DNA from 3 places in the Colwellia sp. F1 genome. Region 2 is predicted to be linked to each of the others. Evidence: predicted binding sites of a transcription regulator. Region 2 holds the regulator's gene; each other region holds the start of a gene.

Region 1 (10,976 bases), on a different contig from region 2:
TGTTTTTGATTTTTTATCAGCAACAGTTTTAGGTATCATTTTGCAGGGCATTCCTTATGTTTTATCTAGTCACAACTAGCAGCCAAGGTGATTACTTATGCAGCTCATAATTTACAGTATAACGCGTAGGGTTATCAACAGTATTCTTGGTCGTTATGACTAAAATGTAAATCTAGTGGTTTAGTCGTACTTTATTGTTGAGTTGACTTAATTTATTTTTAGTAAGTTAGCTAAGCTTAACCTTATCGCGTTCCGTCCTAGTTCCGTTTAGTACCTTAAAGGAAGTTTAGTTGAAAATGATTAAAAAATCTCTTTTATTACAAACGTTTTTAACCGTTGTTTGCAGCTTGGTTTCTACAAATATATACGCGAGTGTTTTCGTTGCTATCACGATTGACGAACCCCAACATCATTACGCAAAAGTACATATTATATTTGACAGTTTAGCTACAGAACGCGCGAGTTTTCATTTGCCTGCATGGCGGACAGGACGTTATGAGATACTTAACCTGGCCAATGGTATTCGTGGTTTTGCAGCTATGGATGGTAATGGTAATCAACTACAGTGGGATAAAGTAGATAAAGACACTTGGCAAGTTCGGGGTACGCTAAATAAAAAAGTTCAGTTGAGCTATCAGGTCTATGCTAATGAGTTAGCCCTGAGAACTCGCCATATTGATGACAGCCATGCTTTTCTCGATGCTTCAGCGGTGGTGATGTATCACGACGCTTTTCGTGATACAAAGCATATTGTCGACTTGCAGGTTCCTGCGAATTGGCGCAGTGTTTCTGGGCTTGAAAGTAGTCAAAATATACGTAAAAAACCAAGCAGTAAACAACGCAACAACAATATACAGCGATTTATTGCTAAAAATTATGACATTCTAGTGGACTCCCCCATTGAAACTGGGCTCAACGAGCATCATCAATTCTCGGTAGAAGGGCGTAATTATGAGTTAGTTATCTGGGGTGAAGGCAATTATAACAGTGCAAAAATCGTGGCTGATTTAAAAACGTTAGTGCAGCAAAGTAAATATATTTGGGATGATACTCCCTTTAAGCGTTATGTATTTATGGTACATGCAACGAGTGGAGCACGTGGTGCGACTGAGCACATTCGCTGTTGAAAAAAACAGTCCTGCTTGGCAGGCCGGTTTAACCTTAGGTGATATTATTGTGGCTGTTGATGGTTTGCGCATAGCAAATACACACTTAGCAAACAGGTTAAATGACTATAAGCCGGAAGATCAAGTTAGTGTCACCTTTTTTCGCCGAGATAAGTTAGAAACTAAGAAAATAACCTTAGCCAATAAGCCAAAAAAACAATTAAGGGTTATGCCGTTAGCTAATGCAAGTAAAGTGCAAAAAGCGTTCTTTGAATACTGGACAGGAGTGGCTTTCCCAAAAGGTGGTGCTTAATAATGCTAACTATCTGTGTTGAGAATAAAAGTTGAGCCTTGAGTCAGAGTAGGCTAAGTCAACGCTTAAAAGTACTGATAACAAGTTAGAAGTAAGCAAAGCTAATCACTTACCTCTAACGAGAAACAAAAGCCCTATTGCCTTAATGTTCTTGCTGCTGGAGCAGAGCTGATATGAGTACTTCTAAAGGGGTTTATGTCTAGACCGCCACGGCGGGTATAGCGGGCGAATACCGTTAATTCTGTTAACTGGCAATATTGTTGTAAATCACAAAAAATTCGCTCAACACATTGCTCATGAAATTCATTATGTTGGCGAAACGATATTAAATATTGTAATAAAACACTGTGATCGATTGGCCGTCCTTTATAGCTGATATAAACACTTGCCCAGTCTGGTTGGTTGGTAATCAAGCAGTTTGATTTAAGTAAATGACTAACAAGGTTTTCACTAACAACATCGGCAGTAGGGGCGCTATCGACAATGTTTTTTTGTGCTTGGCTCAACAGTTTTGCGTTATAGTGGTAGTTATCTACAGTGATATCTGCATCATCAATGCAAATAACGTCTGGCTTATTAGTATTAATCGTTAGCGCGGAACACTCTTCAACTGAGAATAGCTTTACTTGTGCTTGTGTGCCAGCAGTCGCCGATAAATCTTTGACCAGTATGTTTTGCACTTCATCAACATTAGCAAATTTACTTTGATTAAAACTATTTAAATACAATTTAAATGACTTAGACTCAACTAAATTGGGGCTAGAACAGGCAAAACGAAACTCGGCTACGGCCACTATAGGCTTTCCCTTGTTGTTTAACCACGATAATTCATAGCCATACCAAACATCTTCACCAATAAAGGGCAAACAGTCGGGCGCTAGTGATAATTCATCTCTATTTAAGCTTCTTGGTACCCCTTGTAATAAATTTGGGTTATATTCACTACAATATTCGGTCGCTTTACCAAGCGTTAGATTGCTAAGTTCTTTTGAGTTTTGGTAGGTTGCCATATTTTTTCTTATGCTATGAAAATGTTCATACCCTATGTTAAAGGATCTCTGAATTAGATGACATCATCAAATCAAGATAAAGCCGGTTTAGTCGAAATATTGCAGCAATTCTCTAGAGAATACGTCAATCAATACCAAAATAGGCATTCGCATTTACCTAAAATAGAGCACGACACACAGTGGCCTTCGCCTTGTGAAGTTTCTAACGTGAAAGACACAACAAAGTTATTACCGGGAGAGGTGTATTGGCAACCGATAAATATGGAGGTTGAACAAGCGTTAAGTTTTGATAACGTAGAAACTGCGTTAGCAATAACCTTACATCAAGATATTAAAACGTACTTTACTACATTTTTTAGCGACAGCCTTACAGCAACATGTGAAGAAGGCGGGCTGTCGTTATTGTTTGCATGGAATAAAGCTGATTTTGAACGCTTACAAGAAAATTTAATTGGCCATATTTTAATGAAACGGCGGTTAAAACAAACAGAAACTATATTTTTTGCGGTGACAGACGAAGAGGATATTATTATTTCTCTTGACAATAATACCGGCGCAGTCTGGGTAGAGCGTGTCGGCTGTAAGCCGCATAAAAAATTAGCTGACACCCTTGGTGAGTTTATTACTCAACTAACACCAGTATGTGAGTAACGACACTTTTTAAGGTGAATACTCATGAGCTAGGCGCAAGCTAAGATAACTAGTATCGCCTTAATGTTAATTTAGCATAAATATTCACTTACTATCACTTATCGGTTAGTCAACAGTGTGTTGCTTTACTAATTGCGTAACAAGTGATTTTACTTCAAGGATTTCTTTTTTCATACTCATCAATTCATTTTTCATCTCCAGCAACTCGCTTGGTAACTCATCTACAAAGCTACTTGGTGCTATTGAGTCATTGCTGGTTTGTTTTGAGAGATTACCCTGCTTAGTTTCAGGTAAAAGGGCAAAGTCAGGCTCATGTTGCCAAACCTTTAATGTTGCAATAATCGTGGGTAAGGGGACACTTTTAGTTAATTTCGCTTTGATCAAGGCAACTGTTGGTTTATTGCCTTTATTGGCAATTTGATTTGCTAAAATTAATATTTCATCTTTTATTGTCATCGCTGATACATTATTTTCTACTATTTTAGCCGATAATAGCATCATCTTGTTTAAGTTTAGCTATGTTTTTAGTATTTAATTATATTGCCCTATTATTAAAAAAAGCTGTTAAGGTAATATGTGTTTTAACAAGTAATGTAATTTTATTGGAGAACTACTATGTCTGAGACTGTTTCGCCAGATAACGAACGAGATATAAGAGCAGCCTACCTTAGTGCAAAAGAGCTAAAGTTAGCAGCCTCGTTGCTGTTTCAATCTTATCATGACGATCCCGTATTTTTAGAGATATTTAACAGTGACAAAGAGGGGTATGAACAAAGGCTAAGAGCGGCTATCAGAGAAGAGCTAAATACTTTCTGGCAAGCAGAACAGCCTATCATAGGGTTGTATCTTGGTGATTCTATGGTGGGTGTCGCTTGTTTAAATAGCCCTGACGATAGTGTAGGCAGCGAAAGGTTTTGGCACTGGCGCCTTAAAATGTTACTTACTGCGGGTTATTTAAGTACTAAGCAAATGATCGAAAAAGAAAAAACAGTACTTGCAGCAGTCCCATTAAAAAAATTTCATATGCTCGCTTTTATTGCCGTCCACCCTTTACATCAACATCATGGCTTTGGTCATTACTTAATGGCAGCAGTCAATACTGTTCTTAAAGAACATAGTGACAGTCAAGGGGTAGCAGTTTATGCGACTTCAGGAAAATTCAGGGCTTTTTTTGAAAGCGCAAACTATGAATTCATTAAAGACTTAACTGTGGGTAAAGTGTCTGGCGCAATAATGGTTCATTATAGAAAATAAGCAATTATTTGTTATTTTTTATGTATAGTTTACATTATCGCCTGTTATTGGGCTTGTACCAAAATATTCTTCTGGTACAATCAGTGCCTTAATTTTTTTTAGGTCGTTACCAAGTATGGTTATAAAAGCTCAAAGCCCTGCCGGATTTGCCGAGCAATATATTGTTGAATCTATTTGGAATGGCGGTTTTCCTCCTGGCTCAATTTTACCAGCAGAGCGAGAATTATCAGAGTTGATAGGTGTTACCAGAACAACACTCAGAGAAGTGCTGCAGCGCTTGGCACGTGATGGTTGGCTAACAATAAAGCATGGTAAACCCACCAAGGTGAATAACTTCTGGGAAACATCAGGCTTAAACATTTTAGAAACATTAGCCCACCTCGACCAAGAAGGCGTGCCAGATTTAGTCGATAACTTATTATCTGCCCGCACCAATATTAGTGCGATATATGTGCGTGGCGCTATTAAAAACAATCCTAAAAAAACGATCGAATTATTAAGTGCTTACCTTGATGTTGAAGACAGTGGTGAAGCATTTGCTGAATTTGATTATAAATTAAATAAAGAACTCGTCGTTGCTTCACAAAACGCAATATACTTACTTATCTTAAATGGCTTTAGAGGCCTATATTCACGCATTGGTAGTTTATACTTTGCCCACCCAACGGGGCGAGAAATATCTAGAGCCTACTACCAAAAACTAATAGAGCTAGCGCAAGAAAACCGTTTTGATGAAGCCATTTTTGCGGTACGAAAATACGGTGTTGAATCTGGGAAGCTTTGGGGAGAACTAAAAGCTGATGTGCTTAAAGAGCTAACGGAAGATTAAAACCGTTACGTTCGTTGTCAATTGATACCAAGCATAACCAACGATAAAATCAAAACAATAGTTGTTAAAGTACAAGTGTTAACCCAAATCTAGGTTATCTGGCTAACCTGAGTAAAAGAAATAAAAAACGAGCTTTACAGCTCGTTTTTTATTAAATTTTTTAAGCTTTGCTATTAAGCTGAAAAGTTTTCGCTTGCAAAATCCCAGTTAGCTAATGCCCAAAAACCTTCCATGTACTTAGGACGTAAGTTACGGTAATCAATGTAATAAGCATGTTCCCATAAATCTACAGTAAGTAATGGTGTAACACCTTCATCAGTTAATGGTGTTGCAGCATTAGATGTATTAACAATGGCTAAACTGCCATCAGCATTTTTTACTAACCAAGTCCAGCTTGAACCAAAGTTATTAATTGCACTGTCAGTAAATTTCGCTTTAAAGTCAGCGAAAGAGCCAAAGCTTGCTACAATAGCGTCAGCTAAAGCGCCCGTTGGTTCACCGCCACCATTTGGGCTTAAGCTATTCCAGTAAAAAGTATGGTTCCATATTTGAGCGGCATTATTAAAAATGCCCGCAGAAGACGTTTTAACTATTTCTTCTAATGATTTAGAAGCAAATTCAGTACCTTCAATTAAACCATTTAATTTTACTACGTAAGTGTTGTGATGCTTTCCGTAGTGAAATGATAAGGTTTCTGCAGAAATATGCGGTTCTAGGGCATTTTGTTCATAAGGTAATGCAGGTAATTCAATAGCCATCGTGCTCTCCAAGTTCTTTATTTTAAAGTTACAGTCTATTCGTGAATAGGGGTATATTTTCCAATAAAACTTGAGTAAAATACTCAAGTATTAAGTTTATACTATCTTGAATAACTAATGTATAGATATAGGGACTACTTACTAGCTTTTCAAGTATATAAACTTATTTTTTAAGTATTTATTATATTGAATTGAAAAGTGAAATTTCGTCACCACTATATTTTCAATGCAAGTTTAACTAAAAATTCAACTCAGTGTATTCAACTCAGTGTAATGAGTATTATTTTTAGAACTAATTATTTTTTAGGGGTTATCATGGAAACTATTGAACGCATTAAAGAGCAAATCAGCGAAAATACCGTATTACTATACATGAAAGGTTCACCCAAATTACCAAGCTGTGGTTTTTCTTCACAAGCATCTCAAGCGTTGATCTCATGCGGTGAACAATTTGCTTATGTTGACATTCTACAAAACCCAGACATTCGAGCTGAATTACCAAAATTTGCAGACTGGCCAACTTTTCCACAGCTTTGGGTTGAAGGTGAGTTAGTTGGCGGTTGTGATATTATTTTAGAAATGTTTCAACAAGGTGAGCTACAAACCTTAGTAAAAGAAGCAAGTGCTAAAAACACTTCTGAACAGCCAAGTGCTGAATAAGAGTAAAAATAAATATCAGCAGTGCAATTGATATTTGTTAAATTATCACTACATTGGTAGTGAAGTAGTAAATCTAACAATAAATTTTTCATCGTTAAAGCTATCTAAATAGCTTTATACAAAAATAACGGAGCATAAAATGAGCGTATTAGTTGGTCGTCAAGCACCAGATTTCACAGCAGCGGCAGTATTAGGTAGTGGTGAGATTGTAGATAGCTTTACATTAAGCGAAACTATAAAAGGTAAAAAAGCTGTATTGTTCTTCTATCCATTAGACTTTACTTTTGTTTGTCCATCAGAGCTATTAGCTTTTGACCACCGTATCGAAGCATTCAAAAGCCGTGGTGTTGAAGTGATTGGTGTTTCAATTGATTCACAATTTTCACATAACGCATGGCGTAACACCCCAGTTAACGAAGGTGGTATTGGCCCAGTACAATATACTTTAGTTGCCGACACTAAACATGAAATTTGTCAAGCTTATGATGTTGAACATCCAGAAGCAGGCGTTGCATTTCGTGGTTCTTTCTTAATTGATGAAGAAGGTGTAGTTCGTCATCAAGTGATTAATGATTTACCTTTAGGCCGTGACGTAGACGAAATGTTACGTATGGTTGATGCATTACAGTTCCACCAAGAACACGGTGAAGTGTGTCCAGCCGGTTGGAATAAAGGCGACAAAGGTATGACAGCTTCTCCAGAAGGCGTTGCTTCTTACCTAACAGATAACGCTGATAAACTTTAATATTACACTGACAACCTTAATGTGTAATTCAGTTTGTTAACCCATTAGGGATGTACTGAATTGTTAATAAAAAGCTAGCGTTTTTTGACGTTAGCTTTTTTTTTACCGTTTTTTTGCTATTCATCACTCACTGCCGGCGCTAATGGCCAGCCACCTAAGCTCTGCCATTTATTGACAATATGACAAAATAACTCAGCCGTCTTTTCTGTGTCATAAAGCGCAGTGTGTGCTTCACTGTTATTAAACTCAATTTGAGCCGCCTCACAAGCTTTAGCTAAAACAGTTTGCCCTAACGCTAATCCTGCTAAAGTGGTGGTGTCAAAACTTACAAAAGCATGAAAAGGACTGCGTTTAATATTATTACGCGCTGTGGCAGCGTTTAAAAAGCCTAAGTCAAAGGCCGCATTGTGCGCAACAATAATAGCGCGTTGGCACCCAGCAGCTTTCATTTTCTTTCTCACTAACTTGAATATAGTTTTTAAGGCTTCTTCTTCTTCAACTGCGCCTCGCAATGGGTTGGTGGGGTCAATGCCGGTAAACTCTAGCGCTTTAGGTTCTAAGTTAGCCCCTTTAAAAGGGTGAACATTAAACTGTATTGTTTCGTCAATTGAAAGTTTGCCAGAATCTTCATCTAGCGTTAATACCGACGCGGCTATTTCTAATAGTGCATCGGTTTGCGCGTTAAAACCTCCCGTTTCAACATCAATAACAACGGGGAAATAACCACGAAAACGCTGTGCTAATAATGGCTTGTTTATTTCTTCAGTTTCTTGTTCTGCTTTTATTTCTACTGTGTCTGGCATATTATCAACTGTACTCATTTAGAAATGCTTTAGCGCAATTATCTCAGAAAAATACATTAAACACGATAGCAAGCACCACTTCATTAATTATATGGCAGTTCTTTAATTGATGAGAGCATCGATTTGACCAGGTTTTCCAATAGCGTGGTTTAAATAAAGTAGGTAGAGAAGAAAGTTAAAGGTGTGTAAAAAGAGAGTGATAGCTAGTTTAACTGCTATAATGTTAGTCAAACTAGCCTCAATATCATTAAACTAATAGCATAAACAGAGTACAAGAAAGCGAAAATAATCGATAAAATATTAAAGTTATTTGAGTGCTAGGCGATACAAGGGTTGTCACTAATTAATTATGTAATAAATATTATGAAAACAAACGCTTCAAATACATATAAATTACTATTCTCACCATCATTTTTTATGGCAGTTTCAGTGGCGCTTTTTTTTAGCCTTGTAACCAATCAAACACAGGCAAATATTCGCCAATATAGTGCAGACCTTGGCAGCTCAAAGTGGCAACTGGCAGATGAGTCTCGTTTACAGTGCACATTAGCACATCAAATTCCTAACTATGGGCAAGCACGTTTTTCAGCTAAAGCAAGCCGTAAACTAAATATGGAATTTGAACTTGATATGTTGCTTTTACCTGACAATTATTCCCTTGCGCAAGTTCGCAGTGAATCACCTAACTGGCGGCCTGGTCATGGGGGTAAAGTGCTGGCAGACATGAAATTGCATAAGCAGTTTAACCCTAGTCTACCTAAAAAAGTGGCTTGGGCAATGCTAAATGAGTTAGAGCGAGGTATGAGCCCAACATTTTATTATAATGATTGGCACAGTGAGCAAGACAAGATTTCTGTGGGGTTATCAACGGCACGCTTTAAAAGTGCTTATAAAAACTTTGTTTCCTGTGTAGCAGGGTTATTAAATTATAGTTTTGATGATATAGCCTACACGGTTTTAAATTATCAATCTAATAGTGATCAGTTTACTAAAGCATCACAACGACGTATCGATATGATCAAAGAATATTTGAGTTTAGACCCTGAACTTGAGTTGGTGTTGATTGATGCTTACTCTGATAGCTATGGCGGTCGTTGGCCAAACCTTAAGTTATCTGAGCGTCGCGCCTATAAAATACGTGATTACTTTGTTAAAAATGGCATTGATGCCAGCCGTATTGAAGCGAAAGGTTATGGGGAAAAGCGACACATAGCTTCTAATGCTACAACCCTTGGACGTGGTAAAAACCGCCGCGTAGTAATTCAAATGCAAAAATTATAAGTACTGTAAATATTTCTTTATGTATTCTTAGTTTATTACACAGATAAATAATACGAATGAGTTGAATAGGCTTGTTGATTCGAAGTAATCTACAAGCCTATTTTTTTTGTGTTTTAGGGTAATCTAAATGAACAATGTTAAACGCTTTATATTGATAGCAATATTAACAATTTCGCAAGTAGCGACAGCAGCAAAAAAGCCACCATTAAATGATACTTATACTTATGCTAATTATGATCAAGTGGTCACTACACACCTTTATTTAGACTTAGCCGTCGACTTTGAACAAAAAATGTTATCGGGCTTTGCCCAATTGTCATTAGAATGGCTAACAGATGAACCCCAAAAGGTTATTTTAGACACCCGTGATTTAGTGGTTGATAGCGTATTGGCACAAACCAACCAAGGCCAATGGAAAAACGTTAACTTTAAGTTAGCTAAGCGTGACCCTGTGTTAGGGGCAAAGTTGACCATAGACACCCCATTTAAAGCAAAAAAAATACGTGTTTATTATAATTCAACAGAAAAAGCGTCTGGCTTACAATGGTTATCAGCTGAACAAACTGCGGGCAAAAAAAAGCCTTTTCTGTTTAGCCAAAATCAAGCAATACATGCACGTTCATGGATCCCTATTCAAGATACGCCAAGTGTTCGACTAACGTATACCGCTAGAATAACCACAGACAAAGACTTGTTAGCCGTAATGAGTGCTAATAATGAACCTAACACAGAGCGTGATGGCGACTACTTCTTTTCTATGCCACAACCGATTCCCGCTTACTTAATTGCTATTGGAGTAGGTGACTTACACTTTAAAGCAATGAGTCATCAAACAGGTGTTTATGCTGAACGCTATATTTTAGATGCGGCAGTGGCCGAATTTGACGATACCCAAGCAATGATCAACAAAGCTGAAGCAATGTATGGCAAATACCGTTGGGGTCGTTATGACTTATTGATATTACCCCCAAGTTTCCCTTTTGGTGGTATGGAAAACCCGCGTTTAAGCTTTATCACTCCAACCGTTATTGCGGGTGATAAAAGCTTAGTCAACTTAATTGCTCACGAATTAGCACATTCATGGTCTGGTAACTTAGTGACCAATGAAAGCTGGCGTGACCTATGGCTAAATGAAGGCTTTACCAGTTATGTTGAAAACCGCATTATGGAAGCCGTTTTTGGTACAGAAAGGGCTGTTATGGAACAGGCGCTTGATGCACAAGATATAAAGAGTGAAGTTGCTCAACTACCACCTGCTGATACACAGCTTTATATTGACTTGAAAGGACGAGATCCAGACGATGCTTTTTCTGGTGTGCCGTATACCAAAGGCCAACTGTTTTTGATCTATTTAGAGAAACAGTTTGGCCGTGATCGCTTCGACGCCTTTGTCTCAGAGTATTTTGACAACCATGCCTTTGAAAGCCTTGGTACGGCCAACTTTATTAAATACTTGAAAGAAAATTTAACACATAAATTCCCCAATATTGTGAGTGATGCCGAAATTAATGAATGGATTTACGGGCAAGGCTTGCCAAACACAGTACCTAAGCCAACGTCTAATGC
Region 2 (10,976 bases):
TTGGTGACGGCTTAGTCGCACAAATACCAGGCTTATTGTTGTCAGTGGCAACGGCTATTGTTGTAACACGCCAAAACACGTCCCAAGATATGGGTGAGCAAGTGAGTAGCCAGTTAGGGCAAGAGAGATCACTGTATATTGCTGCTGGGGTTATGTTTACTATTGGTATTATACCAGGCATGCCACATTTTGCTTTTATACTTTTTGCACTAATCATTGCTGCGCTCGCCTATTTTGGTAGCAAACACAAAGTGTCGAAAGCGTTAGAGCTCGCGCAAGTTTCGGCAGAAGAGCAAGTACAAAGCCAACAAAAAGAAGAAGAAATAAAAGAGCTTGATTGGGATGATGTTAATCACGTCGATGTTATTGGTTTAGAAATAGGGTATCGCTTAATTCCCCTCGTAGATAAAGCCCAAGGTGGAGAGTTATTAAGCCGAATCAAAGGAGTGCGTAAAAAACTGTCACAAGAGTTTGGTTTTTTAGTGCCAGCGGTACATATTCGAGATAACCTTGATTTAGATCCTAATAGTTATCAAATATCACTAATGGGGGTAACAATCGGCAGCGCAGAAATACGCCATGACCAAGAGCTAGCCATAAACCCTGGGCAAGTGTTTGGTAAATTAGACGGAGCCACCACCAAAGACCCTGCTTTTGGTTTAGATGCCGTGTGGATTAATCAAAACCAACGTGAGCAAGCACAAACGCTCGGTTACACCGTGGTTGATTCAGCAACCGTACTCGCAACACATTTAAGTCAAATTTTAACTAATAATGCTGCGCAATTATTAGGCCATGAAGAAGTACAAAATTTATTAGATATGTTAGCTAAGAGCTATCCAAAACTGGTCGAGGGCTTTATTCCTGAAACATTATCACTTGGCACTGTCGTTAAAGTCCTGCAAAGTTTGATGAATGAAGGTGTTGCCGTTCGTGATATGCGTTCTATTGTACAAACATTGGTTGAATATGGCCCTAAAAGCCAAGATGCAGAAGTATTAACCGCAGCGGTGAGGATCAGTTTACGTAAATTTATCATACAAGATCTGGTTGGCTCAGCACATGAAATACCTGTCATAACTTTGGCGCCAGAATTGGAACAAATGTTGCATCAGTCAATACAGATGGCTGGAGATGATGGCGCAGGTATAGAGCCTGGCTTAGCAGAACGTTTGCAAAAATCATTAACAGAAGGAGCACAGCAACAGGAGTTAGAAGGTGATACACCGATACTGTTAACATCGGGTATATTACGCACTGTGCTAGCTAAATTTGTTAAATACACCATCCCAGGGCTACGGGTTATTTCTTATCAAGAAATACCTGATGACAAACAAATTAAAATAGTCAGCGCTATCGGGCAATAATTATTTTAATCAGCAAAGAGACAAGCAAAAAATAACGAGCAAAAGAGCGTAACAGTAACCGAATACTGGACCACCGAGTTTGTTATGATAAAAAGGGGATTAATTGTGAAAATTAAACGTTTTGTTGGCAAAGATATGCGTAGCGCATTAGCACAAATTAAAGAAGAATTAGGCTTAGATGCGGTGATCATGTCTAATAAAAAAATCCCTGAGGGTGTTGAACTGATGGCAGCGGTTGATTATAACCAATCAGCGCCACAAGCCTCAGCACCACAAACCACTACAACAGCCCCTGCCCCTAACGAGCGTACTAATCAAGCTGCTGTGCCTAGTCATCCAAGCCAACGGGAAATATCTAATGATACGGTCAGTCTTTCTACAGCGGCGGCACCGGCATTAAATGAAGCGATGCTGGGTATGATGCAAAACCATACTGCGGCGGCTCAAGCTCAAGCGCCAGCTGATAGCTTGTCTGAGTTATTAAAAAGACAAGCTCAGCATCAAGGGGGAACTCAAGCACCGACAGAAGAAAATACTCTCTCGCAACAAGCGCATAATATGCCTGAAGATGACACCATTGAAGGTCAGCTGCGAAACTTTACCCAGCGTTTACGTCACTCCAAGCCTGACGGTACTATCCCAGCACCAGAAATCACACCGACAAGTAACCACAGCGCTCAACATGATGAGCATACCAGTGTTGAAGCTGAACAAATGGCAATGAAAATTCAATCTCAGCAGTCACCAACAAACACTACTGTAGCCAGTAGCCCAGTTAATCAACAAGATTTTGATAAAATGCAACAAGAAATGGCTTCCATTAGAAAGTTACTTGAGCACCAGGTATCAGGGCTTATGTGGCAAGATATGGCACAAAAAGAACCACAACGGGCTTTGCTAGTTAACCGTTTATTAACGCTAGGTTTGAACGAGCAAATTGCCGATCAAATAGCGGGATACGTGCCTGCGCAATATCAAGAAGAGCAAGCTTGGCAAGAAGCCACTAAGTTAGTTGGTCAACAACTTAATACTACCCAAAATGATATTATCAACCGTGGTGGGATTGTCGCGTTAGTTGGCCCTACCGGCGTTGGTAAAACAACCACTATTGCTAAACTTGCGGCACGTTTTTCACAAGTACATGGCCATGAACAAGTGGCACTTATTTCAACCGACACTTTCCGTATTGCCGGCTTTGAACAACTAGCAACTTATGGCAAAATAATTGGTTGCCAAGTTAAGCTAGCTAAAGATAGCCAAGCATTAGATCTATTACTTGAGCAATTTTCTCAAAAAAAATTAATCTTAATCGATACCGCAGGAATGGGGCAAAGAGACCTTCGTTTAGCAGAAAATTTAGCAAATTTAGTTGCTAACACACGCGTTAGAATAAGAAATTATTTAGTGTTAGCCGCCAATAGCCAACAGCAAGTGATGCAAGAAAATGTTGAGCGTTTTAAAAAAATTCCCTTGTCGGGTTGTATTTATACTAAACTTGATGAAAGCATCAGTGTTGGCGAAATTATTACGACTTCCATCCAAAATGGTTTACCAATAGGCTACCTTACCGATGGACAAAGGGTGCCTGAAGATATTAAAGTTGCAAATGCTGAGAAATTAGTTACGCTTGCAGATAAAATGGCAACAAAGTCAGCAAATAACAATGTAGCAAATGTCCAGCGTATCGTAAGACCAATGCCAGTTTCGCAAACGGTGGCAGTATAGCTGTATTTTTAAAGCAGCATTTTAGTTTAAATAAAGCGATAATATAAGAAGTAATAAATGGTAGATCAAGCGAGCGGCTTAAGAAAAATGCAAGATTTAAATAAAGTTAAAGTAATAGCGATCTCTGGCGGTAAAGGTGGCGTTGGTAAAACTAACGTGTCGCTAAACACGGCTATTGCCCTTGGGCAGCAAGGGAAAAGGGTATTAGTACTCGATGCCGACTTAGGCTTAGCTAACGTTGATGTTATGCTAGGGTTAAGAGTAAAGCGTAATTTATCTCATGTATTATCGGGAGAGTGTGAGCTTGATGACATCATTATCACAGGCCCAAGTAATATTAAAATTATACCGGCCACCTCTGGCTCACAATCTATGGTTGACCTCACGCCAGCCGAACACGCAGGACTTATTCGTGCTTTTAGCGAAATGAAAACAAAATTTGATGTGCTTATTGTTGATACTGCGGCGGGTATATCAGATATGGTGCTTAGTTTCACGCGTGCAGCACAAGACGTCGTCTTGGTTGTATGTGATGAGCCTACCTCTATTACCGATTGCTATGCATTAATGAAGCTTCTCAGCCGTGACCACGGCGTTTTTAAGTTTAAAGTGGTTGCAAATATGGTGCGTACACCTAAAGAAGGGCAACAGTTATTTTCGAAACTCACTAAAGTAACCGACCGCTTTTTAGACGTTGCACTTGAACTTGTAGCGGTTGTTCCTTTTGATGAAAATATTAGAAAGTCAGTACGTAAACAACAAGCCATTGTTGAGGCTTTTCCTAATTCACCTGCAGCAATAGCATTTAAAGCGTTAGCTAAAGATGTTAGCACCTGGCCTATACCACATCAGGCTTCAGGGCATTTAGAGTTTTTTATTGAACAATTACTTGATTACTAACACTTAATTACTCGCTATAATTCAGTGTTATCAGATATTGCCTATCAATGAACCGATAATTATTTCCAAAAACTTAAGTGGGATAGTAACTAGTGGTAAAAGCTAAAGCCTACAATAACACAATTAACAAAACAGCCTTACTTGAACAGCATACTGTTTTAGTTAAACGAATCGCTTATCATTTGTTGGCAAGATTACCAGCAAGTGTCATTGTTGATGACTTAATCCAGTCAGGCATGATTGGCCTATTTGAAGCCGCTAATAACTTTGATAACAGCAAAGGTGCGAGCTTTGAAACTTTTGCAGGTATCCGCATCCGAGGCGCCATGCTAGATGAAATGCGCCGTGGCGATTGGACACCTAGGTCAGTTCACAAAAACAGTCGCATGGTCAGCGAGGCCATTAAGCAGTTAGAAGCAGTGTTAGGGCGAGACGCTACCGATGTTGAAGTTGCAGAAAAGCTTGATATCTCATTAAATGAATATCACCAGATACTCAGTGAAGTAAGTACTGGTAAAATAATAGGAATTGAAGATTTAGGGGTGAGCGATGACGCCCTAAAGTTTGATGAAACATGCCACAGTAACGATCCATATCAAAGTATTGAACAAAGCGCCTTTAAAAAAGGCCTAAGTGAATGTATAAGTACTTTACCCGAACGAGAAGCTTTAGTACTGTCTTTATATTATGATGAAGAATTGAACTTACGCGAAATAGGTCAAGTACTTGATGTAAGTGAATCACGAGTTAGCCAAATTCATAGCCAAGCAATGCATAGATTAAAAGCTCGTATGCAATCTTGGCAAAGTTAAGTACAATAAGAACAGTGATAACCAATTTAATTTGAATGTGTAGCCGGAGGGTGCCTTGGATAAAAATATGAAAGTGCTTGTTGTTGATGATTTTTCAACCATGAGACGTATAGTGAAGAACTTATTACGCGATTTAGGCTTTACCAACATTCAAGAGGCGGATGATGGTAGTACAGCCTTACCTATGCTGCAAAGCGGAGATTTTGATTTTGTCGTCACCGACTGGAATATGCCAGGCATGCAGGGCATTGACCTATTAAAGGCAATACGCGCAGATGCTAAATTAGCCCATATACCGGTATTACTGATTACAGCAGAAGCTAAAAAAGAGCAAATTGTGATGGCAGCTCAGGCTGGCGTTAATGGTTATATTGTTAAACCTTTCACGGCCGCGACACTAAAAACTAAACTAGATAAAATCTTTGAACGTCTAGGGTAGTCTTTGTTTAATTGAGTAAATTATCGTTAGTTAATCAGAATAAATAGCGTTAATTTAAGCATTAAGGACTTTGCATGAATATGGCAAGAACAGGGCGTGTTTCATTAGAACAGGCCAAATCTTTGGTTGAGTTTTTAGAAAATGATCAGCAAGACAAGGCTGATGCGCTGATTGCTGACATCCAAAACCCAATCAACTCAGAATTATTTGCGGAAATCGGCAAATTAACGCGTCAATTACATGACTCTTTAACAAATTTTCAGTTGGATTCTAGATTAAATGATTTAGCAACAGCCGATATTCCTGATGCTAAAGAGCGGTTAAGTTATGTTATTACCCGCACGGAAGAAGCTGCCAATAAAACCATGGATGCTGTTGAGTCAATATTTCCCGTGATTGACAATATTTCTAGTCAAATTCAAGCAGTGAACCCTGCTTGGACTAAACTGATGAATAACGCAATAGATGTTAAAGAGTTTAAACATTTATGTATAGGAATTGATTCTTTGCTAACGACAACAGGTAAAGAAACAGAGCATATTCATAGTTTAATGACCGATGTATTAATGGCGCAAGATTTTCAGGATTTAACCGGCCAGGTTATTCGTAAAGTGATTGAGTTAGTGCGTGAAGTTGAAGACAGTTTAATTAATATGTTAACAGCATTTGGTATTTCTTCTGATAATAAACAAGAAAAAGTTAGCACTAAGATGGGTGATAACTTAGTTGAAGGGCCAATAGTTAATAAAAAAGAAAGAGACGACGTTGTTGAAGACCAAGACGATGTTGATGATCTTTTATCAAGTTTAGGTTTTTAACAGGAGTGAGTTAATGTCATTTGAAGCAGATGAAGAGATTCTACAAGACTTTTTAGTCGAAGCAGGAGAAATACTTGAACAGCTATCTGAGCAACTAGTTGAACTTGAAAATGATGTTGATAACGCAGATTTACTCAATGCTATTTTTAGAGGCTTTCATACGGTAAAAGGTGGTGCCGGTTTTCTTGCATTAAACGAACTTGTTGATGTTTGTCATGGTGCCGAAAATATATTCGATCTATTGCGAACTGGACAACGCGTTGTCAATGCAGACTTAATGGATACCATATTATCGGCTCTTGATACCGTTAATGATATGTTCGCCTTAGTACAAAATAGAGAACCGCTGATCGCTGCAGAGCCTGAACTGCTCGCAGAGTTAGAGCGTTTAAGTCAACCAGAAGGTCAAGAAACTTCTCCCCCAGTAGTGCAAGAGGTTGCTCCTGCTATAGTAGAAGAGAACGTAAGCGCAGATGAGATGAGCGAAGATGAATTTGAACGCTTACTTGACGAGTTACATGGTAACGGTAGTCCTTCAGCTACTCCAGCGCCAAGTAACGACACTGCGGCTTCAACACCTAGCAGTACGCCAGAAAATACAGAGTCAGATACTGATATTTCTGATGAAGAATTTGAATCATTGTTAGATGAACTCCATGGGCAGGGCGCTTTTTCTGTTAATACTCATAACGCTTCAGCGGCAAACAATAACGCTTCTGATGAAATTAACGATGATGAGTTTGAAAGTTTACTTGATGAACTGCACGGTAAAGGAAATGCACCGACAGCAGCGAGCGCTTCAATAGCAAAGCCTAGTGCGAACACGCCTGCAGCAAAAGCTGTTACGCCAATCAACAAACCTAAAGCAGCGGCCAAAACCCAACCGTCTGCTCCAGTAAAAGCAAGTCCTGCCGCCGCGCAAAAACCAGCACAACCTGCTGCTCCTCAGGGAGAAACCACAGTACGTGTTGACACCAAGCGGCTTGATAAAATTATGAATATGGTGGGGGAGTTAGTCTTAGTTAGAAATCGTTTAACGAGTTTAGGGTTAACTTCTGATGATGAAGACCTCACAAAAGCGGTTTCAAACCTAGATGCGGTAACGACAGACTTACAAGGCGCGGTCATGAAAACCCGCATGCAACCAATAAAAAAAGTATTTGGTCGTTTTCCGCGTGTGGTAAGAGACTTAGCGCGTAGTCTTAACAAAGATATACAGTTAATTCTCGAGGGTGAAGACACCGATCTAGACAAAAACTTAGTGGAGGCATTAGCCGACCCGCTAGTGCACTTAGTCCGTAACTCTGTGGACCATGGGATTGAAATGCCCGATGAGCGTGAGGCTAAAGGCAAAACACGCCAGGGTAGTGTTGTGCTATCTGCCTCGCAAGAAGGTGATCATATCTTGTTAACCATTAAAGATGATGGTGCAGGAATGGATGCTGAAAAGTTAAAATCTATCGCTATTGATCGTGGGGTTATTGACGCAGAAGCAGCGGCAAAAATGCCAGATAAAGAAGCCTTTAGTTTAATTTTTGCCCCAGGGTTTTCTACTAAAACCGAAATATCAGAAGTTTCAGGCCGTGGCGTTGGAATGGATGTTGTTAAAACCAAAATCACCCAACTTAATGGGACTGTTAATATCGACTCTGAAATGGGTGTAGGTACAATTTTAGAGATAAAAGTACCGTTAACCTTAGCGATACTCCCTACTTTAATGGTGGTGGTTGGTGAGCAAACCTTTGCATTACCCCTTGCTGCAGTCAATGAAATATTCCATTTAGATCTTACTAAAACTAACAATGTTGACGGTCAATTAACGGTTATTGTTCGAGAAAAAGCCATCCCGTTATTTTATTTAGATCAATGGTTAGTTAGAGGCAGTAAAGAAAAACAACTCGAGCAAGGTCATGTGGTTATTGTGCAATTAGGAAACCAACAAGTTGCTTTTGTCGTGGATCGGTTAATCGGCCAAGAAGAAGTTGTTATTAAACCACTTGATCGACTGTTACATGGCACACCAGGCATGGCAGGTGCAACTATTACAAGTGATGGCGGTATCGCCTTAATCATAGACATACCTAACATGTTAAAGTTTTATGCGAAGAAATCACCGGTAAATAAAAAGCTGCATTCATAAAGTAGAATTATTATAAAGGTAGAGAAATATAAATGGCTTATAAAGTGCTTGTTGTTGATGATTCAAGTTTTTTTAGACGACGAGTCAGTGATATTTTAACCAAAGATCCGCAACTAGACGTCATTGATGTTGCCATTAACGGTCAAGAGGCGGTAGAAAAAGCACTTTCTCTTAAGCCAGATGTCATTACAATGGACATTGAAATGCCGATATTAAACGGCATTGCTGCAGTAAAGCAAATAATGGCGCAATCACCAACAGCTATTTTAATGTTTTCTTCGTTAACTCATCAAGGAGCACAGTCAACCCTTGATGCGCTAGAAGCTGGGGCACTCGATTTTTTACCTAAAAAATTTAGTGAAATCGCACAAAATAGTGATGAGGCAGGAAGCTTACTACGCCAACGGGTTATACAATTAGCCAAAAAAGGTGGCGCTCCTCGACGTCCCACCTTTAAAGCGCGTACAGCGGCTACTCGTTTATCAGAGACCAAGCCTCAACCAAATACCTCCGCTAGAAAACCCATTGTAGCGCCACTAGCTGCAAGTTCAGCAGTAAATATTAACAGCACCCGCCCTTCTTCTGCAGTATTAAAGCGTGCCTCAGGAAAAAAATACCACTTGTTAGCCATAGGTACTTCAACAGGTGGGCCGGTTGCACTACAGAAAATATTAACGCAACTGCCGCAAGACTTCCCATTACCCATTATTATGATTCAGCATATGCCGGCGACCTTTACTCAGGCTTTTGCTAACAGGCTCAATACCTTATGTAAAATAAATGTCAAAGAAGCGAGTGATGGCGATGTACTTAAGCCGGGGTGCGCCTACCTAGCGCCAGGTGGCCGTCAAATGCTGATTACTGGTAATGAAAAAGCGGCAAAAATTAAAATAATTGACGATAACTCGGCAAAAGTCACCTTTAAGCCTAGTGTTGATATAAGTTTTGGTTCGGCGGCTAAAGTGTTTGGTCGTCATGTTTTAGGCATTATCTTAACAGGTATGGGCGCTGATGGTAGAGATGGCTCACGCATGTTAAAAACCAGTGGTGCAACGATATGGGCACAAGATGAGCCAAGCTGCGTTGTTTACGGTATGCCGCAAGCCGTTACTGTGGCTGGAATTTCAGAGTTATCTTTACCTTTAGACAGCATTGCCAGCTCAGTATTGAAGGAAATAAAGCATGGATAGGCTAAGCATAACAGGGCTTTTAATTGCCGTACTTGCTATTTATTTAGGCTTTATGTTAGATGGTGGCGCTATTTCAGCTCTATTTGAATTGCCTGCATTTATTATTGTTGTTGGTGGTACTTTAGGCGCCGTTATGCTGCAATCTTCAAGTAGCCAATTTTTTCACGCATTTTCCTTGTTAAAGTGGGTATTCACTCCGCCTAAATATGATATCGACGAAGGTATAGCAAAAATACTTAATTGGGCTAACAAATCCAGAGAGCTAGGTTACTTAGTGCTTGAAAATGAAGCATTAGACGAAGAAGACATCTACACACAAAAAGGCTTAGGCTTACTGGTAGACGGGGTAGAAATAGAAAATATGCAAGTGGCACTTGAGCTTGATATTGAACTACACCGAGAACATAACCTACGCGCAGCCCATGTCTTTGAATCTATGGGAGGGTACAGCCCAACCATTGGAATTTTAGGCGCTGTTTTAGGCTTAATTCATGCGATGAATAACTTAACAGCACCAGACTTACTTGGACAAGGTATTGCAACCGCATTTATTGCCACAATTTATGGCGTAGCTTTTGCTAATTTACTCTATTTACCCATTGCCAATAAAATAAAAGAAATAATACATCAACAAACCTTGTATAGAGAGCTAATTTATGAAGGGCTTATTGCTATTGCTCGGGGCGAAAATCCACACGCCATTGAAAACAAGTTATCTGCTTTTAGGTTACAGCAGTGAAACGTTTGCGTAAAAAAAGGCATAACATAGCGCATGACAATGTTCATCGGTGGTTAGTTTCGTATGCTGATTACATGACGCTGCTTTTTGCTTTGTTTGTCGTGCTTTATGCCATGGCAATGGTAAATGAAAAACCTTTTGAACGTATTACTGAGTCGGTAGGGAAAGTTTTTCAGGCAAATGACACTAAAACAAAAAACCGTGGTCAGGGGGAAGGGATACTTAATGTAAATACCCGTGATAGCAATAAGCGGCTTTATGGTGATGGAATACTTGACGACCCAGGGCCTGAATTAGTAGAAGGCGAAACGGCACTTTCTCAGGTATCAGATGCAGAAGTTGGGAGTAACTTAATAGCATTAGAAGAAGAATTACAGCTTGCACTTTATGATTTAATTGAGTCGGGATACGCGCAATTACAAATTGATGGAAACTGGCTGGAAATAGAGCTCAACAGTGGTTTATTATTTCCAAGTGGCTCTGCATCAGCCACCCATTCAGCCGTCAATATTATTACTATCATTTATGACGTTATTAGTGACAGTCGCAATTTTGTTCGGGTAAGAGGTTATACTGATAATCAAGCAATACACACTGAAATATTTTCATCTAATTGGGAGTTGTCGGTTGCTCGTGCTACCGCGATCTTACGTAAGTTAGAGAGCTTGGGTATGAACCCTGCTAGAATGGCTATTGAAGGTTATGGGCAGTATTACCCAACCGCAGATAATAACACTATTGAAGGGCGTGCAAAAAATAGAAAAGTAGTGATAGCTATTTCAAAATTTGCCTTAGCAAGGCTTAAGGCATCAAATAGCTCAGTTGCTGATGAGCAAGCAGTTGAAG
Region 3 (10,976 bases), on a different contig from region 2:
ACATTAACAGCAAGCATAGTGTTAACCGCTGTCATAGGCTGTAAAACCAACCAACAACCTAAAAAACTAAACCGACTATTGGGATGTAGTTGATAATAGTGCTCGCCTGCAAAAGTACATACCCCTTGCTGGCTAAGCTCAAACTTTGTTATCGTAGCAGAGTTACCCTCTTTGTATGACAGACCAAAGAGGAGCAAAATAAAGCTAAATACCACTATAGCTAATGCTAAGTGATAAGCATAAGTAAAAAACAGTAAAGGCAATAACAGTATAAAAACCAAGCCTCCCGCAGATAAAAGTTTTTTATAACGAGATTTTTTAACGCTTATATTATACTTTAACTCGATTGAGAATAAATTGCACCATGGTGTTAAGTTCGGTGTCTTCACAGGTTTTATGCCCCATAAACCAAGCAAACAGTTCAGGATCTTGTTCAGTGAGTAAGCGCTCAAAAACTTGTTGTTGTTTGGTTGTTAAGCCATCATAAACGTTATCAACAAAGGGAATAAATAAAATATCTAACTCTAGCATTCCACGTCGACAAGCCCACCTTAGTCGCGCTTTATTCACTTTGGGGATTGTAGGGGTTGCTAAAGAATTTACTGCTGTTGGCATAATGAAGTAACCTAAAAAGTTTAACTAAGAGAAAATCGCTTTTATTCGAACATTTAAGTACATTGTAGCAATAATATTAATTTTTTCGCCAATTATTATCTCTTTTTTGCAACTTTACTTGATTTATCATCAGATCACCCATACCTATCTTCTATTCACCCCGCTATTATCTGATATTTATCACTGTATAGGCTTCCTTTATGTCATTAAATTTTGAAGAAAAACTTCCCACCCTAGCACAGTTACCCAGTACTTATTTAGTTTCCTTAAGCCATTATAGTGCTATTTCATTGTATGGCGATGAACAAACTAAATACCTACAAGGTCAAGTGACTTGTGATGTTGCAACAAGCACCGAGCACACTTTACATACAGGCGCACATTGTAATGCCAAAGGTAAAGTATTTAGTGTTTTTCGTTTGTTAAACAGAAATGCAGCTCACTTATTGGTGCAACCTAAAGCAAGTATTGAGTCGTCACTGGTGGAGTTAAAAAAATTTGGTGTGTTTGCCAAAGTAGCGATATCAACAACGGATGACTTAGCCTTTTTAGCGCTAGTGGGAGATAATGCCGTTAGCCTGCTCAAGCACCATTTTTCTAGCATTCCTGACAGTTTAACCCCTGTGGTGCAGTCAGGTTCAACCACCATTGTATATATTGCGGGAAAACAAGCACGCTACCTATTAATTGACACCCAAGCTAACTTAGACAGTGTGATTGAAAATAGTCATTTACCCCTATACCCTAATGCTGTTTGGGACTTACTGGAAATAAGCGAAGGGTTTGTGCAAATTTCTAATGAAAGTAGTGCTGTGTACGTACCACAAATGCTTAACTTACAAGCAGTTAATGGCATTAGCTTTACTAAAGGCTGTTATTTAGGACAAGAAACTGTCGCGCGTATGCAGTATTTAGGTAAAAACAAAAAAGCTTTATTTTCGTTAACCGCCTTATTAAAGCAACCCATACAAAGCGATGATGTTCTTGAGCGTAAATTAGGTGAAAACTGGCGCAAAGCAGGTGATATTTTATCGACTTACCAAGCTGATGACGGTACATGTTACCTGCAAGCCGTATTAGGCAGCGAGGTAGACAGCTCATTTGAATTAAGAATAAAATCACAGCCCGACTCTACCGTGACAATTGAGGCACTACCATATTCCTTAGTCACTGAATAAAGACGAACGAATACGTCTTTATACAAAATGGTTTCACAGAATTTTTTTACTTGAGTGAATTATTATGTTCACTTTTAACAACAGAGAGAGATATATGAAAATTACCCAAAATTCAGTAGTGGTAATGCACTACGCGGTATCAGATAGCGAAGGCACATTAATCGATAGCTCTTATGATGATAAACCTATGTCTATTATTCAAGGGTCTGGCTATTTAATTGAAGGCCTTGAAAATGCATTAATTGATCACCAAGCAGGTGACAAATTCGAAGTAGCAGTAAGTGCTGACCAAGCTTATGGTCAACGCCATGACGATTACGTGCAAACCGTTCCCAAAGAATTACTACAAGGCGTTGAAGACTTAACCGTGGGTACTCAACTACGTGCTAGTACCGATGAAGGTGAGCAAACCGTTATTGTTATTGATGTAGCTGATGACGCAGTAACTGTTGATGGTAACCACCCATTAGCCGGCATTGATTTAAATTTTGAAGTAGAAGTGTTAGAAGTTCGTGCAGCAACCGAAGAAGAGCTTGCTCATGGTCATATCCACAGCGAAGGTGAAAGCTGCGGCAGCACCCACTAGTCATCAAGCTGGATGAATATCGTAGCAGCACCACAGATATGGTGACTGAAACGGTGTTTATACAAAATGACCTTCGGATAACTGCCAGGAAAACAGTTGAAGCGGCCTTGGCTGCTTTTATTGACTGCTACTATAAAAGACCTTCACTGCATCAAACTAAACGTTGGTATTGCGTTACGTAAAACGAATACAACTAAGCTTAAAACAAAGGTTCAAAACTAGTCTTTAAAGTTGGTAAACTGAAATGATTGCGCTAAGTCAGCTTCACGAATTAAGCGCATTACTGCTTGTAAATCATCACGCTTCTTTCCTGTTACTCGTACTTGCTCACCTTGAATAGCCGCTTGCACTTTAAACTTTTCTGCTTTAATCAACTTAACCACTTTTTTCGCAACGTCTTGCTCAATGCCTTCTTTAAACGTCACTTGTTGGCTCCAGTTTTTACCCGTTGCCGTTGCTTGGCTAATAGTCATTGCTTTCGCATCAACATTGCGTTTAGTGAGTTGACTACGCAACATATCGCATAGTTGTTTTAACTGAAAGTCCCCTTCTGCTTTTACCGTCACTACCGGCTTTTTCCATTCAAAACTGGCTTCGACACCACGAAAGTCAAAGCGCGTTGTCAATTCACGGTTGGCATTATCGACAGCATTACGTACTTCTTCTAGGTCTGTTTCAGACACGATATCCATTGATGGCATAATCTTCTCTCTATTAACTAAGTGATAATGCCTATTATACCTGGCAACAACAGCCAAACAAGCAAGCATTATTGATAAATTTCATTCTTAATTCCCTCAAGCATGATAATATTAACTTCTAGTTTGTTTAACCTAATACACTGTGAAAATTTATCACCACTTAAGCTTTTTTATTCTTATTGTCTGTTGTGCAACACTCTTGTTTTTTTCGAGTGAACTGCAGTTACCAGCACAACTGACAAGACTCGTATTTCGCTCACCACAAATTGATACTATCGGCCATTTTATTGCTTTTTTTATTTTAACTTGGTTTGTTGCTTCTGTGATAAAACTTTCATTATTAGCAACTTTCTTTACATTGTGTTTTTATGCCGCGCTTAGTGAGTTAGGCCAATATTATTTAGGCTTTCGCAATGGTGAGTTCAGTGATTTTTTTGCAGATGTAGGCGGGATTGGTTTATATATACTGCTTAAACTGGCCTATTTTCGCTATAAAATATATACGCGCAAAAGTACAAAAAAGTGCGGTTTAGATCAGAGGTAACTCAGTAGATGAATATTATTATTGTTGGCCAAGGAGCCATTGGATTACTTTGGTACCATCACCTATTGCAGCTAATAGCTAGCACTACTCATAACAGTAAACACCAAGTCCATTTATTAACTTCGAGTAAAGCAGCTGCTGCTAACCAATACCATTTTACCGACCACACAGGCGTGTTACACCAACATAACATTCATTATGCCAAAACTCAGCATATTGAAGCTGCCGATGTTGTGATTTTTTGTGTAAAGTCTTTTCAAATAGCACAAGCGCTTAATACAATAGCAGACAAATTAACAAGTCATTGTAGCCTACTACTGGCTCATAATGGCATGGGAACCTTAGCTGAATTGCCTGAAAACACCGTAAATAAACATAACTTTTATGCCTTACTTACAACCCATGGCTGTTTGCGAACAGCGCCCTTTAGCGTTACTCACACAGGTGTGGGGTCAACAGATATTGGTTTATTGTCTGGTACTGTTAATGTAATGCAGCAACAAGCACTTACCCGATTACTTAACAAGGCATTGCCAAAGGTGTTTTTTCATCAAAACATCGCACAAAAACAATGGATAAAACTGGCAATAAACTGTGTAATTAACCCTTTAACTGCGGTGCATAATATAGAAAATGGCCAAATAAACACTCGAAAATTTTCAGCCATTATGCAGCAGGTACTTGAAGAGGTTGTCACCATTGCAAGCTGTGAGGGGGTAAAGTTAGCGCAAGATGAATTGATACAAACAGTACAAGAAGTAGCGCAGGCAACCGCTAAAAACAGCTCGTCTATGCGCTGTGATATTCTCGCCAAACGCACCAGTGAAATAGACTACATTAATGGTTACATTCATCGTTTAGGGATTCAGCATAACATTGCCACCCCTACGAACAGTGAATTATGGCAAGCAGTGACAAAACTAGACGCTAGCGCCTAGTTCCTTCCTAGCACCTGTCTCTAAGGACGATAAACCTTAACATTCTTGTACCCATTATCAAGGAGGTATAAAGCTTGTAGTTTACTCATAACCCCATGATCACAGTAAAGTAAATAATCCTTATTCATATCTAAATCGCCAAATTGTGTCGCCAGCTTATAAAACGGGATATGTTTAACTTCTACGTCGTCTAGGTCTAAGGGCTTTTCTTCTTCTTCTTCCGGGCTGCGAATATCTACCACAATGGCATTAGCTGCTATGTTTTCAACTAGGTCAACGGCATGAATTTCTTTTTCAGTTTCAGAGCCAATATCACGAATATCAAACACCCGTGTTTCACTAACCACTTTGTCAAGAATTGTAAAATCAAAGTTCGCTTCCTCTTCTTCGATTTTTGATAATACTGCTTTTACTGTCGGTTTTTGTGAAATCACACCACAGTATTCAGGAATAGTTTTAGCAAAGTCTTCCGTGCCAATTTTTCTAGCAATATCAATAATATCTTGTTTATCATAAGCAGCTAACGGGCGCAGAATAAGCGTCTCTGTTACACGATTAATCACGTTTAAATTGGTTAACGTTTGGCTAGAAACTTGCCCTAAACTTTCACCGGTAACCAGTGCTTGAATGTTACCTTTTTCAGCAATTTTACTGGCGGCACGCATCATCATACGCTTGAGTATGACCCCCATTTGCCCGTTTTCAACTTTCTCTAAAATTTCAGCAACCACGGGTTCAAAATCAACCGCGAAAAACTTAATTTTATGTGATGCACCAAACTTATTCCATAAATAATAACTGACCTGTTTTACGCCCACTTCATGGGCTGAGCCACCAAGATTAAAGAAACAATAATGCGTACGCGCACCCTTCTTAATCATTTGGTAACTCGCCACGCCTGAGTCAAAGCCACCTGACATTAATGATAAGACATCTTCTTGCGTAGCAATCGGGAAACCACCTAGCCCTTGGTGGCGCTGAGTCACAATAAACAAATCTTTATTTTTTATCTCTAAGTGAATCGTCACCTCAGGTTTGGTTAGTTTTACTTTGGCACTCTCTACTGCCTGGTTTAGGCCCCCTCCCACGTACTGCTCTACTTTAATGGATTTAAAGTCATGATTCCCAGTGCGTTTAACACGAACACAAAAGGTTTTATTTTCAATCGTTTTAGCATGAACCGCTAATGTTTTTTGGTAAATGTCATGAAGATCAACAAAGTCTGTTTGTAGCACTTCTAAAAATACAGGCACCCCAGGAATACATTTTAGCGCCTCAACTAAACGCTCACGGTTTTCAGGCGTATTATTTTTAGTATTAACTTCAACGTTATCCCAATTCATCCGCGTGGTAACTTGCTCATCAACACGGCGTAGCACCCGGTTAATATTGGTTTCTAATATTTTCGTAAAACGTTTACGAACCGGACGAGATTTGATGGTGATTTCAGCTTGCAGCTTTACGATAAATTTCATCGACGTTGGCCTAATAAATAATAACTATAAGAATAATGGCGCGCATTATATACCCAAACCACCTTAATATGCGAGTTTCGCTGTGCATTGAATACGCAAAAAAAACTGGCTGCTGCTATTTAAAATAGCAGCAGCCAGTTTCAGTTGTTGTTGACCCAGCTAAATTTATTCAATCACTTGAATGGGCGCGCTTTCTTTGGCTTTACCTTGATTAATAGCAATTTCAACTCGGCGATTTCTGCGACGATTTAACGGATTAGTATTAGGCACTAGCGGGCGCGTATCAGCATGGCCTGCAACCACTAACCTGTTTTTATTAAAACCAGGTATTTTAATAAATTCATGGGCGATAGCCACAGCACGTTTACTTGATAAATCCCAATTAGAGTCAAACAACTCTGAGCTAATGCCTTGGTTGTCTGTATTGCCTGAAATCATAATTTCACCCGGCATGGTGTTAAGTAACTCACCAATTTTTCTAATCGTGGGTTTAAATTGTGGCTGCAAAAAAGCAGAGCCAGAGGGGAATGAACCATTTTCTCGAATACGAATAATAACCTGCTGCCCTAACGATTCTAACTCAATAGCACCATCTTCAATTTGCTGCTCAAGTTGCTCGGCAATTTTCTTTACTAAATCATTAACTTGCTCTTGCGCCGCTTTTTCCATTTGCGCTTGTGCTTTTTGTAAAGCTTGTGCTGACAATGTGTCGTCTGTACTTTGTGAATGGCCACCGCGCTCACTACCACGTTGCTCTTGACGCCCACCAGCAGAACTTTCATCACCCGCTTGAAACTCTAGCATTTGCTGGGTCATTTCCATGGTTTGCTGTTGAATAAGCTCAATGGGGGTTGGTTCAGGTTTACCCGGACGAAATTCTTGCGCAATAATGCTAGTGCCTTTGGGGATATCTTTGACTTCAATTTTATTTTGTACACCAAAAGCAAACTTCATTGAACCGGCTATTTGTTTAAACTTCAGTATATCCATTTCAGAAAAGGACAATAACAAAACAAAAAAGCACATCAACAACGCCATAAGATCAGCAAAAGTGCCCATCCATTGAGGTAACCCAGGTGGTGGACATTTACATTTTTGCTCAGACATATATCCTCCCAATCAAGCTAGTGTTAGTCTTCATCTGTCGTCGTTTGGCGTTTACCTTCAGCAAGGTAGCTTTTTAGCAAACCTTCTATTACACGTGGGTTTTGCCCATCTTGAATGCCCAGCACAGCATCAAGTACTAACTCTTGGTTGAGTTTCTCTTCTTCCATGCGCAGCCTTAATTTACTGGCCAATGGAATGGCAATAACATTGGCTAAAAAGGCACCATAAAGCGTAGTGAGTAAAGCAACTGCCATTGCAGGCCCAATAGATTTAGGGTCATCCATATTTGATAACATAGCAACCAAACCGATCAAAGTACCTATCATGCCCATAGCAGGTGCAACATCACCTAAAGCTGTTAGCATACCTGCGCCTTTTTCATGGCGATCTGTTGTTAAGTTAATATCTTTTTGCAAGGTAGCACGCACCACATCAGCATCATGCCCGTCTACCAGCATATCCACCCCTTTTTGCATAAAAGCGTTACTGATTTCTGCTTCTTCTAACGCTAAAAAGCCACCTTTACGTGCAGCATCCGCCATATCTACAGCTTTATCAATTAATTCTTCTGGTTTTTCTAGTTTAAAAACAAAGGCTTTAACTATAATTTTTCCAATCCCAAAAAATTGCCCTAAGTTATAATTCGACAAAACAACAAAAAGTGAACCACCAAAAACAATGAGTATTGATTGCGTATCAGCAAACATCATGATGTCGCCAGACAGTACCATTGCCATAACGAGAAAGCCAATAGCGCCGAGAATGCCTACTAAGGTTGCTAAATCCACACAAATCTCCTAAAACTACAAAACCATCAAACTAATAAAATAATAGTACATTATGATAAAAGTATTCGCTATCACTTATCTATTTATATCTTTATTTCCCTTATGTTATCGTCCCAATTGTCAATTACTTAAGCGCTTTTTTAAAGCGCTTAACTAAAATCATAGTAGCCGACATTAATCAGTGCTACATTGACCATCGACCTTAGCTAAGGTAAGTTTGCGCCTAGAATTTAGCAAGGCGAGTATAAAGAGAATTTAAGATGGCAAAAAAGAAATTAGAAAACCTCACATTTGAAGAGTCACTCAACGAATTAGACATAATTGTACAAAGCCTTGAACAAGGAGATTTAGACCTAGAAGAGTCTATGGCATTGTTTGAGCGCGGCTTAACCTTAAGTAAATTAAGCCAAAACAAACTACAAACAGCAGAGCAAAAAGTCAAAATATTGCTCGAGCAAAACAATACGCAACAACTAGAAGACTTCGACCCCACTGAAAATCAACTACCAACAGGTGACTTTTCATGACCGACTTAGCTAATCACGATATTTATCAACAGCGTATTAATGATTTTTTAGCACAAAAACTTAATAACTTACCCATCAACGATGACAGACTTCATCAAGCCATGCAATACGGGTTATTAATCGGTGGTAAGCGAATGCGCCCCTATTTAGCCTATATTACAGGTGAAACATTAGGTGTTGACTTAAATGATGTTGACGCAATAGCAGGTGCGCTTGAATGTATACATGCCTACTCATTACTCCATGACGATTTACCCGCTATGGATAATGATGATTTAAGACGCGGTAAACCCACTTGCCATAAAGCCTTTGATGAAGCCACGGCAATACTTGCGGGTGATAGCTTACAAACACTTGCTTTTGATATTCTTGCTAATCACCCATTTTCAGCCAAAGTAAAACCACAACAAATTACATTAATTCAGCAACTCACTCGTGCTGCTGGTTACCAAGGTATGTGTGGTGGGCAAGCGCTTGATTTAGCCGCAGCAAATCACGCAATATCACTCGCGCAACTCGAGCAGCTCCACTCGCTAAAAACTGGGGCTTTAATTGAAGTATCTTTGTTAATGGTTGCTCAATGTAGCCAAGACACGACACCCCAAGATATAGCAGCCCTACAAACTTACGCGCAACTCATTGGTTTGGCTTACCAAGTACAGGATGATATTATTGACATTACCTCAACCCAAGATCAACTAGGCAAACCTTGTGGCTCTGACCTTGCTGCTAATAAAAGTACCTACCCTGCACTGCTAGGTTTACAAGGGGCGCAAGAAAAAGCTGAAAACTTATTTCAACAAGCCCTTCAAGCTTTAGCCCGTTTGCCTTACAATACGCAATCCTTAGCTGAGTTTGCTACCTTCATTATTAAACGTAGCTATTAACCAGTTAAAAATATAAACAACTATAGAACAACTATGATAACAAACCTTGCTGATTACCCATTACTTGCTCAAATAAATTCGCCGGATGATTTGCGCGTTTTTCCTCAAGAACAATTACCTAGAATAAGTAATGAGTTACGTAAATTTCTGTTAAATTCAGTCAGTAAGAGCAGTGGCCACTTTGCTTCTGGGTTAGGCACTATCGAACTCACTGTGGCTTTGCACTACGTCTATAATACGCCGTTTGACCACCTAGTTTGGGATGTAGGACATCAAGCGTACCCCCATAAAATTTTAACCGGGCGACGAGATCAACTGCATACCATTAGGCAAAAAAATGGCCTTCACCCCTTTCCCTGGCGTGAAGAAAGTGAATACGATATCTTGAGTGTTGGTCATTCAAGTACCTCAATATCTGCGGCGTTAGGTTTGTCGGTTGCCGCTGAAAAAGAAGGTAAAAATAGAAAAACAGTCGCGGTCATTGGTGATGGTGCCATGACCGCAGGCATGGCATTTGAAGCACTCAATCATGCCGGTGACATCAAAAAAGACATGCTAATTATATTAAACGATAATGAAATGTCTATTTCAGAAAATGTTGGGGCATTAAATAACCATTTCGCCAAAATGCTCTCCAGTAGTATTTATACAGGGATTAGAGAAGGGGGTAAGCGCTTACTCAATAATATTCCCCCTATTAAAGAATTAGCAAGCCGAGCGGAAGAACACCTCAAAGGCATGGTTGTTCCTAGTACTTTTTTTGAAGAACTTGGCTTTAACTACATTGGCCCCATTGATGGCCATGACGTAAATGGCTTAGTTGAAACCATAAAAAACATGCGCAGCCTAAAAGGCCCGCAATTGCTGCATATTGCCACCAAAAAAGGTAAAGGGTATCAAGCAGCAGAGCAAGACCCGATTAAATACCATGCAGTACCTAAGTTTAACCCTAGTGAAGAGAAACTGCCGCAAGCTAAACCGACTTTACCTACTTACTCACAAATTTTTGGTGATTGGCTCTGTAAAACAGCAACAGTAGACAAAAAATTGGTAGCGATTACTCCTGCCATGCGTGAAGGCTCTGGCATGGTTGAATTTAGCCAACGCTTTCCAGATCAGTACTACGATGTTGCCATCGCCGAGCAGCACGCCGTAACTTATGCTGCGGGCTTAGCCATAGGTGGCCAACACCCCGTTGTGGCCATATATTCTAGCTTTTTACAGCGCGGTTATGATCAACTCATTCATGATATAGCCATACAAAATCTACCTGTTATGTTTGCCGTAGACAGAGCCGGCGTTGTTGGCGCTGATGGGGCAACACACCAAGGTCTATTTGATTTAAGTTATTTACGCTGTATTCCTAACTTAATTATTATGGCTCCAGCAAATGAACGTGAATGCCAACTTATGTTAAATACTGGGCATAAAGCAAACGCTCCCACTGTAGTGCGTTACCCGCGTGGTAGTGGCACAGGAGAACCTCTGCCAAGTATAGACGAAGTAATTAACCTAGGTGAAGCGAGAATCATTACTAAAGCACCAGCAAACGATATAGCTATTTTAAGCTTTGGCACCATGTTAACTGAAGCAAACAAAGCCGCTATTGCCCTAGGCGCGACACTTATCG

The links. The regulator FliA, encoded in region 2, starts transcription of late flagellar genes. The targets are predictions, from matches to a motif close to CTAAAGNTNNNNNNNNNNNNGCCGATA.
Region 1: the regulator FliA is predicted to act here: its motif matches at 8,430-8,456, upstream of AC0UA9_RS08715 (flagellar protein MotY).
Region 3: the regulator FliA is predicted to act here: its motif matches at 8,039-8,065, upstream of pomA (flagellar motor protein PomA).

The regions. Positions count from the first base shown of each region.
Region 1 is NZ_JBWDLI010000007.1:160,602-171,577, forward strand. Features, by position in the region: gene AC0UA9_RS08655 (GGDEF domain-containing protein) at 1-39, opposite strand, end outside; gene AC0UA9_RS08660 (M61 family metallopeptidase) at 297-1,127, shown strand; gene AC0UA9_RS08665 (PDZ domain-containing protein) at 1,102-1,419, shown strand; gene queF (NADPH-dependent 7-cyano-7-deazaguanine reductase QueF) at 1,554-2,429, opposite strand; gene syd (SecY-interacting protein) at 2,487-3,080, shown strand; gene AC0UA9_RS08680 (hypothetical protein) at 3,186-3,581, opposite strand; gene AC0UA9_RS08685 (GNAT family N-acetyltransferase) at 3,696-4,334, shown strand; gene fadR (fatty acid metabolism transcriptional regulator FadR) at 4,450-5,163, shown strand; gene sodB (superoxide dismutase [Fe]) at 5,337-5,921, opposite strand; gene AC0UA9_RS08700 (Grx4 family monothiol glutaredoxin) at 6,237-6,581, shown strand; gene AC0UA9_RS08705 (peroxiredoxin) at 6,721-7,326, shown strand; gene rnt (ribonuclease T) at 7,443-8,129, opposite strand; gene AC0UA9_RS08715 (flagellar protein MotY) at 8,547-9,410, shown strand; gene AC0UA9_RS08720 (M1 family metallopeptidase) at 9,538-10,976, shown strand, end outside.
Region 2 is NZ_JBWDLI010000010.1:76,116-87,091, reverse strand. Features, by position in the region: gene flhA (flagellar biosynthesis protein FlhA) at 1-1,367, shown strand, start outside; gene flhF (flagellar biosynthesis protein FlhF) at 1,473-3,092, shown strand; gene AC0UA9_RS11075 (MinD/ParA family protein) at 3,150-3,992, shown strand; gene AC0UA9_RS11070 (RNA polymerase sigma factor FliA) at 4,085-4,804, shown strand; gene cheY (chemotaxis response regulator CheY) at 4,860-5,243, shown strand; gene AC0UA9_RS11060 (protein phosphatase CheZ) at 5,318-6,061, shown strand; gene AC0UA9_RS11055 (chemotaxis protein CheA) at 6,075-8,201, shown strand; gene AC0UA9_RS11050 (protein-glutamate methylesterase/protein-glutamine glutaminase) at 8,234-9,391, shown strand; gene AC0UA9_RS11045 (flagellar motor protein) at 9,384-10,130, shown strand; gene AC0UA9_RS11040 (flagellar motor protein MotB) at 10,127-10,976, shown strand, end outside.
Region 3 is NZ_JBWDLI010000008.1:152,874-163,849, reverse strand. Features, by position in the region: gene AC0UA9_RS09695 (hypothetical protein) at 1-281, opposite strand, end outside; gene AC0UA9_RS09690 (FAD assembly factor SdhE) at 331-615, opposite strand; gene ygfZ (tRNA-modifying protein YgfZ) at 816-1,793, shown strand; gene AC0UA9_RS09680 (FKBP-type peptidyl-prolyl cis-trans isomerase) at 1,888-2,379, shown strand; gene AC0UA9_RS09675 (YajQ family cyclic di-GMP-binding protein) at 2,598-3,080, opposite strand; gene AC0UA9_RS09670 (VanZ family protein) at 3,223-3,624, shown strand; gene AC0UA9_RS09665 (ketopantoate reductase family protein) at 3,633-4,562, shown strand; gene thiI (tRNA uracil 4-sulfurtransferase ThiI) at 4,583-6,037, opposite strand; gene AC0UA9_RS09655 (flagellar motor protein MotB) at 6,203-7,144, opposite strand; gene pomA (flagellar motor protein PomA) at 7,168-7,932, opposite strand; gene AC0UA9_RS09645 (exodeoxyribonuclease VII small subunit) at 8,193-8,459, shown strand; gene ispA ((2E,6E)-farnesyl diphosphate synthase) at 8,456-9,346, shown strand; gene dxs (1-deoxy-D-xylulose-5-phosphate synthase) at 9,380-10,976, shown strand, end outside.